DNA from 4 places in the Streptomyces sp. HUAS TT11 genome. Region 2 is predicted to be linked to each of the others. Evidence: riboswitches for the same ligand, from Rfam matches in the RefSeq annotation. Region 2 holds a riboswitch; each other region holds the start of a gene.
The links. Region 2 has a riboswitch for cyclic di-AMP ahead of ACSHXN_RS18270 (transglycosylase SLT domain-containing protein). Riboswitches for the same ligand answer to the same signal wherever they lie in the genome.
Positions count from the first base shown of each region.

Region 1: linked by a shared signal. The riboswitch ahead of ACSHXN_RS24190 (transglycosylase family protein) and the one ahead of ACSHXN_RS18270 (transglycosylase SLT domain-containing protein) in region 2 are both predicted to bind cyclic di-AMP.
Region 3: linked by a shared signal. The riboswitch ahead of ACSHXN_RS11940 (M23 family metallopeptidase) and the one ahead of ACSHXN_RS18270 (transglycosylase SLT domain-containing protein) in region 2 are both predicted to bind cyclic di-AMP.
Region 4: linked by a shared signal. The riboswitch ahead of ACSHXN_RS34190 (C40 family peptidase) and the one ahead of ACSHXN_RS18270 (transglycosylase SLT domain-containing protein) in region 2 are both predicted to bind cyclic di-AMP.

Region 1 is NZ_CP196184.1:5,398,946-5,401,135, forward strand. It holds gene ACSHXN_RS24185 (transglycosylase family protein) at 1-660, shown strand, start outside; cyclic di-AMP (ydaO/yuaA leader) riboswitch at 858-1,023, shown strand; gene ACSHXN_RS24190 (transglycosylase family protein) at 1,028-1,705, shown strand; gene eno (phosphopyruvate hydratase) at 2,017-2,190, shown strand, end outside.
Region 2 is NZ_CP196184.1:4,085,641-4,087,830, forward strand. It holds gene ACSHXN_RS18265 (CocE/NonD family hydrolase) at 1-809, shown strand, start outside; cyclic di-AMP (ydaO/yuaA leader) riboswitch at 1,160-1,359, shown strand; gene ACSHXN_RS18270 (transglycosylase SLT domain-containing protein) at 1,362-1,865, shown strand; gene ACSHXN_RS18275 (HAD family hydrolase) at 1,859-2,190, opposite strand, start outside.
Region 3 is NZ_CP196184.1:2,654,875-2,657,064, forward strand. It holds gene ACSHXN_RS11935 (GntR family transcriptional regulator) at 1-331, opposite strand, end outside; gene ACSHXN_RS11940 (M23 family metallopeptidase) at 533-1,285, opposite strand; cyclic di-AMP (ydaO/yuaA leader) riboswitch at 1,299-1,510, opposite strand; gene ACSHXN_RS11945 (M16 family metallopeptidase) at 1,779-2,190, opposite strand, start outside.
Region 4 is NZ_CP196184.1:7,622,099-7,624,288, reverse strand. It holds gene ACSHXN_RS34195 (hypothetical protein) at 1-252, shown strand, start outside; cyclic di-AMP (ydaO/yuaA leader) riboswitch at 624-821, shown strand; gene ACSHXN_RS34190 (C40 family peptidase) at 825-1,298, shown strand; gene ACSHXN_RS34185 (DUF6328 family protein) at 1,378-1,914, shown strand; gene ACSHXN_RS34180 (LysE family translocator) at 1,853-2,190, opposite strand, start outside.

The sequences.
Region 1 (2,190 bases), 1.3 Mb from region 2:
TGGTCCGCCTGCGCGCTGGTCGCGGGTCTGGACGAGGACTCCGGCTCCGCGGACGTCGACACGGGTGTGGCGGGCGACTCGGCGGACGGAAGCTCCTCCGACTTCGGGCTCGACTCCGGCTTGACCGACTCATCCGGAACGTCCGCTTCGGGGAAGTCGTCCTCCTCTTCGCCTTCGTCGGAGTCGTCCGACTCCTCCTCTTCGTCCCCGTCTTCCGGTACGTCTCACGGCGCCGGCGACCGTGGAGGCGCTGCCGCTTCCCGGGGTGGCGACGACTCGTCCGCCGCCGCGACGAAGGGTGACGAGTCGGACAAGTCGGGCCGCAGTGACGCCTCTTCGAGCGACGATGCGGGTGAGGCGTCCAGCTCCGGCCGCCATCGCGGCGGCAGTGCCGACGAGGGCGACTCCGACGCCCGCACGGGCGACCCGGCGGGCCGGCACGCCTCGCGGGACTCCGGGACCGCGCGCGACGGTGCCGACGGCTCGTACACCGTCCGCCCCGGGGACAACCTGTCGGACATCGCCGACTCCCTTGACCTCACCGGCGGGTGGCGGGCGCTCTACAAGGCCAACGAGCAGACGGTCGGTGCCGATCCGGACCTCATCCTCCCCGGTCAGAGCCTTGCGCTCGATGTGGACCCGACCGCCGGGAAGCACTGAACTGCCCATCGATCGACGGTACTTCACATCCCACTTCGGGCTGAATGTCCGATTTGGTGAGAGTGAGAGATGGGTCTCAAAGGCCCTGATCGTCTTTGAAATTCCGCGGATCGACTGCTTACGGTCATGACCGCTCGCCACAGCGGGCCCCCATGGTCGCCACGCCGAATCCTGCCGGCGGCCGTGCGGAACAGTCGTCGCGTCAAGCGCCGTAGGCAGGAGCGGGGGACCCAAGGTAAGTGCCGCGCCCGGACATCGACCGGGGCGGCTTGGGGTGGAGCCGTGCGCCCAGTTGCGCACGGCCGGGCAACTCAACCGGCCCGAACCCGACAGCTCACCTCGCAGGCGTCGGTGAGGGGATCGAACCATGCTGTGTTCCGGCAAGGGCAAGCACCGCCGTACGTCCAGGGCCGTCCGCGCCATCTCGCTCGCCGGTGTTGCCGGTGCCGCCGTCGCGGCCCCGCTGCTCGCGGCCGGCAACGCCTCCGCGGCCACCGCCTCCGAGTGGGACGCCGTCGCCCGGTGCGAGTCCGGCGGCAACTGGTCCATCAACACCGGCAACGGGTTCTACGGCGGTCTGCAGTTCACGAACTCGACCTGGGCCGCGTACGGCGGCACCGCCTACGCCTCGCGTGCCGACCTGGCGAGCAAGTCGCAGCAGATCGCGATAGCCGAGAAGGTCCTCGCGGGTCAGGGCAAGGGTGCCTGGCCGGTCTGCGGCAAGGGCCTGTCCGGCACTCCGTACAACGGCGCGGCCGCCGCCACGTCCTCCGGTGGCGCGAAGAGCGGCGCCGCCCGCACGGCCCCGCAGCCGGCCTCCCGCTCGACCGAGCGTCCGGCCGCGAAGAAGACCGTCACCACCCCGGCCGGCCGGAAGGTCGAGAAGGGCGACGGCGAGTACAAGGTCGTCAAGGGCGACACCCTCAGCTCGATCGCCGCGAAGAACGGCGTCCAGGGCGGCTGGCAGAAGCTCTTCCAGCTCAACAAGGACATCGTCGAGGACGCCGACCTCATCTACCCGGGTCAGCTGCTGCACCTGAAGTGACGGCGGCCCGGCGGCCGGCCCACGGCGTCCTCCCGCACATGACCTCCGTCGCGACGGTCAAATGCGGACAGCCCCCGTCCCCACGGGCTCCCCGCTCCGGTGCGTGTACCCCCCGTACGCACCGGAGCGGGGCTTTTTGCCTGCCCGCCCCGTGCTTTTCACCGCGACTTTCCCCGCCCCTTTGTTCCGCACTGAAACAATGTGTACCGTCACTGTGTCCATGGGACGGTCGGTCGGCCGACCGCCGGTCCGGGACGGATAGGCTCTAGTCGCAAGTGCCCCGCACTCTCAGCGTCACATCCAAGAAGGAGATGCTCGTGCCGTCCATCGACGTCGTCGTAGCCCGGGAAATCCTGGACTCCCGAGGCAACCCCACGGTCGAGGTCGAGGTCGGCCTCGACGACGGCAGCACGGGTCGTGCCGCCGTTCCGTCCGGCGCTTCCACCGGCGCCTTCGAGGCCATCGAGCTCCGCGACGGTGATCCC
Region 2 (2,190 bases):
CGGCGACCGAGGAGACCTGGGTGCTGGGGCGACCCCGGGTGCGGCTGCGGATCGCCTGCCCGGTGGAGCACGGCCAGGTGGCCGTCCGGCTGTGCGACGTGGCGCCCGACGGGTCGTCGACGCTGGTCACCCGGGGCACCCTCAATCTGTCGGCGCGCCGGGGTCCCGGTCGGGCGGTCCCCTGGATCCCCGGGGCGGCCGAGGACGTGGAGTTCGAACTGAGCGGCATCGGCCACGCCTTCGGTCCCGGCCACCGCATCCGCCTCGCCGTCTCCTCCGCGTACTGGCCCTGGCTGTGGCCGCAGCCGGAGTCGGCGGCCGGCTTCGCGCTGCACCCGACCGGCAGCGCGCTGGAACTTCCGGTTCGTGTACGGGAGTCGGGAGCGGGCATCACCTTCGAGGAGCCCGAGCAGTCCGCGCCGCTCGGCGTCAGCGCCGCAACCGTGCTCGACGAACCGCGTCCGGAGCGCCTGTCGGTGCGGGACATGGCCAAGGGCGAATGGCTCCTGGTGGTCGACCCGCGCCGCAACGGCACCCAGGTGTATCCGGACGGCTTCGAAGTGACCGAGGACGCGCTGGAGGCGTACACCGTCGAGGACGCGGATCCGTCGACCGCCCGCATCCGCTGCGACTGGTCGATCCGGCTGCACCGCCCGGAGCGGGGATGGGACGCGAGGGTGGAGGCCCACTCCGAGATCACCTGCACCGCCGCCGACTTCGTCACCTCGAACGAGATCGTCTGCAAGGACGGCTACGACATGGTGTTCCACCGGACATGGCAGAGGCGGATCCCTCGCACGACGGACTAGCCGTCGCTCGACATCGCTCCCCACATTCACCCTTTGTGTAGTGAAATGCCCGAATTGCCCAAGCGTGAGCTTCGGGCAAGCAGGCAGGGCAGGCATTTCCTTAAATCGGGACATATAGCGCAAAACAACCCGTCACCCCTTGAGGCGGTCAGGGTGAAATGGGTCACTTGCCCGCTGTTGTGACCCTTCGAGGCGCCTCCATCAACGGGCCATTCGCAACAAGCGAGTTGAGCCCGCTCCAGCAAAGTGGATCAAACCGCCTATTCCCGATCACCAGGGTCAATTCGGTCAGGAAGTGATTTCCAGGCTTGTTCCTGACATGTGCGTTCGCATACCTTCCATTCGACCCGAGCGGAACGCCGAATCCTGCCACCGCTCGAGAAGCCTTCGACCCCATAACGGCAGGAGCGGGGGACCCAGGTAGGCCGCCGAACCGGACATCGCACCGGAACGGCTCGGGGTAAAGCCGTGCCTCGGCAGCGAGGACACGGCCGGGCACCTCCCCGCCCGAACCCGACAGCTCACCTCGCAGGCGACGGAGAGGAATGCAACGTGTCCGCTTTCGCCCTGCCCACACGCCGTCGAAACCGCAACTCCAAGGCCTCCCGCCTCACCCGCACTCTCGCAGTCGCGGGTACCGGAGCAGCCGTTCTCGCCCTCCCCATCCTGGGTGCGACCTGCGCCTCCGCCGCCCCCTCGGCGGCTCCGGCCAAGGTCACCAGCGCTGCGTCCCGCGCCGGTTCCCTGGACAGCTGGATCCGCCAGTCCCTGGCGATCATGGCCGAGCGCGGAATCCCCGGCAGCTACAACGGCATCTACCGCAACGTGATGCGCGAGTCGTCCGGCAACCCGCGCGCCATCAACCTCTGGGACTCCAACGCCCGCAAGGGCATCCCGTCCAAGGGACTCCTGCAGGTCATCGACCCGACCTTCCGGACCTACCACGTGCCGGGTACCGCGTTCGACCCGTACGACCCGGTCGCGAACATCACGGCCGCGTGCAACTACGCCGCCCACCGCTACGGCTCGATCGACAACGTCTACAGCGCCTACTGAGATCGGCCTTCAGGGAACAGTCGCTCGAGGACGACGGCGATGCCGTCGTCCTCGTTCGACATCGTGATCTCGTCGGCTACCGCCTTCAGTTCGGGGTGGGCGTTGGCCATCGCGACGCCGTACGCCGCCCACTCGAACATCGGGATGTCGTTCGGCATGTCACCGAAGGCGACGGTGTCCGAAGGACTCAGGTCCAGGAAGCCGGCGGCCAGCGCGAGCCCCGTCGCCTTGGTGACGCCGCACGGCTGGAGTTCGACGGTGCCCGGCCCCGACATGGTGACCGTCGCCAGGGACCCCACGGCTCCCCGGGCCACCGTCGCCAACT
Region 3 (2,190 bases), 1.4 Mb from region 2:
CCAGCCTGACCAGACCGCGCAGCACCTTGAGATGGGCTTCGGTGCGCCGCTGGGCGGCGCGCGCGGCGCCGAGCGGCTCGAGCAGCATCCGCATGTCCAGCAGATCCGCGCCCTCCTGCTCGGTGGGCTCCGCCACGCACGCGCCCGCGTGTCTGCGGGTGACGACGAAGCCCTCGGCCTCCAGTGTCCGCAGCGCCTCCCGCACGGGGACGCGGGAGACTCCGTACCGGCGCGCGAGAAGCTCCTCGGTGAGCCGGCTGCCGCGCTCGTGGACACCGGAGACGATGTCGTCACGGATCGCCGTGCATACCGAGTGCGCCGGAATACGCATGTCCGACCTCCGCCTTAATCACCGCGAAACGTCGTCGGCTGACGTGTGTTCAACCGACTCTATTGCAGTGCTTCGCCATTTCCGACGGCGGGCCGGAATCCATGGATATTTTTTGGACAGACGGCCGTTCGAAACGGGGGCGGCCCCGGCTCGGGAGCCGGGGCCGCCCCCGTTTCGAATGCGCCTCTCGGAGGTGGATCGTCAGACGTTCACGCCGTGAGCGCGCAGATACGCGACGGGGTCCATGTCCGAGCCGTACTCCGGGGACGTGCGGGCCTCGAAGTGGAGATGCGGCCCGGTGACGTTGCCGGTGGCCCCGGAGAGGGCTATCTGCTGGCCGGGAGTGACCCGCTGACCCGCGGAGACCCCGATGGACGACAGGTGGCCGTACTGCGTGTAGGTGCCGTCGTTCATCCTGATGACGATCTGGTTGCCGTACGCACCGCCCCAGCCCGTCTCGACGACCGTGCCGGAGCCGACCGCGTGCACGGGCGTGCCACTGGCGGCATGGAAGTCGATGCCGGTGTGCGAACCGCTGGACCACAGGGAGCCGCCGGTCTTGTACCCGGTGGAGACGTAGGAGTGGAAGATCGGCGCCACGAAGGCGTTCAGGCGACGGCGCTCGGCCTCACGGGCGGCGCGCACCTTGGCCGCACGCTCCTGTGCCGCCTTCTGCGCGGCACGCTTGCGGGCGGCCTCCTCGGCCTTCTTCAGCTCGGCGGCCTGCCTCTGGGCGGCGGCCTGGGCGTCGATCTTCGCGGCGACCTCGTCGCCCATGCTGACGGCCCGGATCAGTCCGGTCTGCTCGACAGGGGTGCCGGCGGCGAACGCCGGAGCTGCCAGGGCACCGATGACGCCGGTGGTGGTGAGCGCGGCGACGCCCACGGCGTTCGTGGTCGTGCGCTTCACGCGGCTCGGACGGCGGTGTTTCCCGGTGGCGCAGGTGAACGCCATGTGTGTGGCTGGTCCTTTCCTTCCCTCTCGCCTACCGGGTTAGCTGACGGGTTCGGAGCAGGAAGGTCTCCTACGGGCTTCACGCCCGATTCACCCCAGGGATCGGGCCCGCTGGCGGCCGCAGGGACGGCGGCAGCGGGCCCCTCCGGCCACGAAGGCGGCGCAGGAGGGTGGGTCCCCGGCTCCCCTGGCTCGCGCCGTACGGGGACTCGGCGATGGCTGTCCGGTGCCGCGGATGCGGCGCGGTGCCTGACGGACAGCCCGGATGACGCTAAGAGGGCCCTGTTTCGATCGCCAAACCGATCAGAGGGTTTGTAGCGCATCCCACAGGGCAGAGCCACCGTCTCTATGGCAATACGGACAAAGTCCAAGAGGCAGGGCCCCGGTGACCGACATCACCGGGGCCCGCACCGAAGCCGCGCCCGATGGGCACGGCCGCTTCGACGGCTTCCCGCGCGCACGGACTTCGGTCCTGCGGACGCGGGGCGTCGGTCTACTCGGCCGCCACCACGCTCACTTCGCCGATCCCGAGCGCCTTGACGGGTTCCTCGATCTGCGCGGCGTCGCCCACCAGGACGGTCACCAGCCGGTTCACCGGGAAGGCGTTCACGACGGCGGCCGTGGCCTCCACCGTGCCCGTCCCGGCGAGCGCCTGATACAGCGTCGCCTGGTAGTCGTCCGGAAGGTGCTGCTCGACCTGGTCGGCGAGCGAGCTCGCGACGGCGGCCGCGGTCTCGAACTTGAGCGGTGCCACTCCCACCAGGTTCTGCACGGCGACATCGCGCTCCGCGTCGGTCAGACCCTCTGCGGCGAGCGTGCGGAGCACCTTCCAGAGGTCGTCGAGCGCCGGTCCCGTGTTCGGCGTGTCGACGGAGCCGCTGATGGCGAGCATCGCCGCACCCGTG
Region 4 (2,190 bases), 3.5 Mb from region 2:
TTGATCGACCGCTACCTCGATGTGGTCGATCTCCTCGGCCGCATCAACCCGGTGCACTCCGGTGACACCTACCGCGGACTGCGGGCCGCCCAGGCCCTGGTGAGCAAGGCGTCGGCACTGCGGGAGGCGCTGGCGCTCATGCACCAGAGGGGGGAGAACGAGTTGCACGGCCCCACTCTCACCCGGGCGCTGCGGGTCCTGGACGGCGAACGCCGCGCCGCCCGCATCGCGCTGCCGCCCGGTGCGGATTGACGGGATGTGACTGACGCGCAGTGGACGGCGAGTTGCGGCGGCAGGGGTCGTCGTGTGGTGCTTCGGGGGGCACCGACCGTCCACGCGCGGTTCAAACGAACCAAATGGTGTACCCCTGGTTGGAGTAGGGACCCCTCCTTCGGAGAGCCCGCGAAGTTGGGCAACGCGCGTAGCCCGAGGGCGGAATGAGGTGCTCCGGTGCAGGTCGGGGCCTCACTCGTCCCCCCAACGGCCCCCGGTCGCAGGGATGTCCAGCCGAACGAGTGAGTGGTGAGTAACACCACAAACCCCCGATTTCGTTGTGATTTTCCGACGCCTGTACGTGAAGATCCCTTCCTGACGACAAGCCCCCGCCACCCGCGGCGGGGCGGTCCGGGCGGACGCCGAATCCTGCCGCCGCCCGGACGACCGGTCGACAGGAGTGGATCGGCAGGAGTGGAGGACCCGGCAAGGCGGGCCGTCCGAGAGAGATCCGGACGGTCCTTGGGGTGAAGCCGCGTGAGCGGCCGGGCTACTTCGCCAGCCCGAATCCGACAGGTCATCCTTCACAGGCGGCTGACGAAGGGTTGCGCATGTCTGCGCTCAATCGTGTCCCGTCGCTGTTGACCCGGGCCGGCACCGCCTCGGCCCTCACCCTCGCCGCCGTCGGCGGCAGCATCACCGTCCCCGGTCTCAGCGCCGACGCGGCGGCCGCTTCCCTGGCGACGAAGGCTCTCCAGGTCGCGGCGGCGAAGAGGGGCGCCCCGTACCAGTACGGGGCCACCGGGCCACGTCGCTTCGACTGCTCGGGGCTCACGCTGTACGCGTTCAAGAAGGCGGGCAAGAAGCTGCCCCGGACGGCCGCGGCTCAGTACAACAGGACGCACCACATCTCCGCCTCCCGGCGCAGGGCCGGAGACCTGGTGTTCTTCCACTCGGGTCGGAACGTCTACCACGTCGGCATCTACGCCGGGAAGGGAAGGATCTGGCATTCACCGAAGACCGGTGACGTCGTGAGGCTCCAGAAGCTGTGGACGAAGCGCGTGTGGTACGGCCGGGTCGGCTGACCCGGCCGGTGGGGTGGCGGCGCGACACGCCGCCGCCCCACCCGCGCGTGAGGCGGTCCGGAGCGGTTACTCGTTGACCATGGCCGACCGATCCCCCCACGACGAACGGAACGAGACGCCGCTGGAGCGCGCCGATCGGAACTTCGCCGAGCTGCTGCAGGAACTGCGCGTCATCCAGACAGGTGTGCAGATCCTCTTCGCCTTCCTGCTCACCCTGGCCTTCACCCAGCGCTTCCCGTCCCTCGACACCGCCCAGCGCACCACATACGTCTGCACCCTCCTGCTCTCCATGCTGGCCGCGGTGCTGTTCATGGCACCCGCCGCGCTGCACCGCACGCTCTTCCAGCAGCACGCCAAGCCGGCCATCGTGCGGATCTCGTCCCGTCTGGCCGCCGCGGGACTGGTGGTCCTCACACTCGCGTTCACCGGGTCGGTGCTGCTGGTGGTGGATGTGTCCCTCGGCCGCGCCGCCGGTATCGCGGCCTCCACCGGCACCTTCGTGGTCTGCGCCGGGCTGTGGCGCATCATGCCCCGGCTGGTCCAGCGGGCCGTCGTCAGATCAGCAGCGGCTCCAGAACGAGCAGCAGGCCCAGAGCGGTCAGAGCACTCCCGGTGACCGCTTCCAGCGCTCGTGCCGTGCGCGGGCTGCGCAGCCACCTGCCGAGCCTGTCGACCAGCAGCGCGACGACGGGGAACCACACCAGGGCGAGCACGAGAACGATCAGCGCGAGCTCCAGGGTCCGGGGAAGCGCGGGGCTGCCCGCGGGCACGAACTGCGGCAGCAGGCTCAGAAACGTGAGGGAGGCCTTCGGGTTGAGGGCGTTGGTCACGAACCCCTGCCACATCGGCCGCCCCGAAGAGGCCTCCTGTTCCGCCCGCGGCGGCGCGGCGG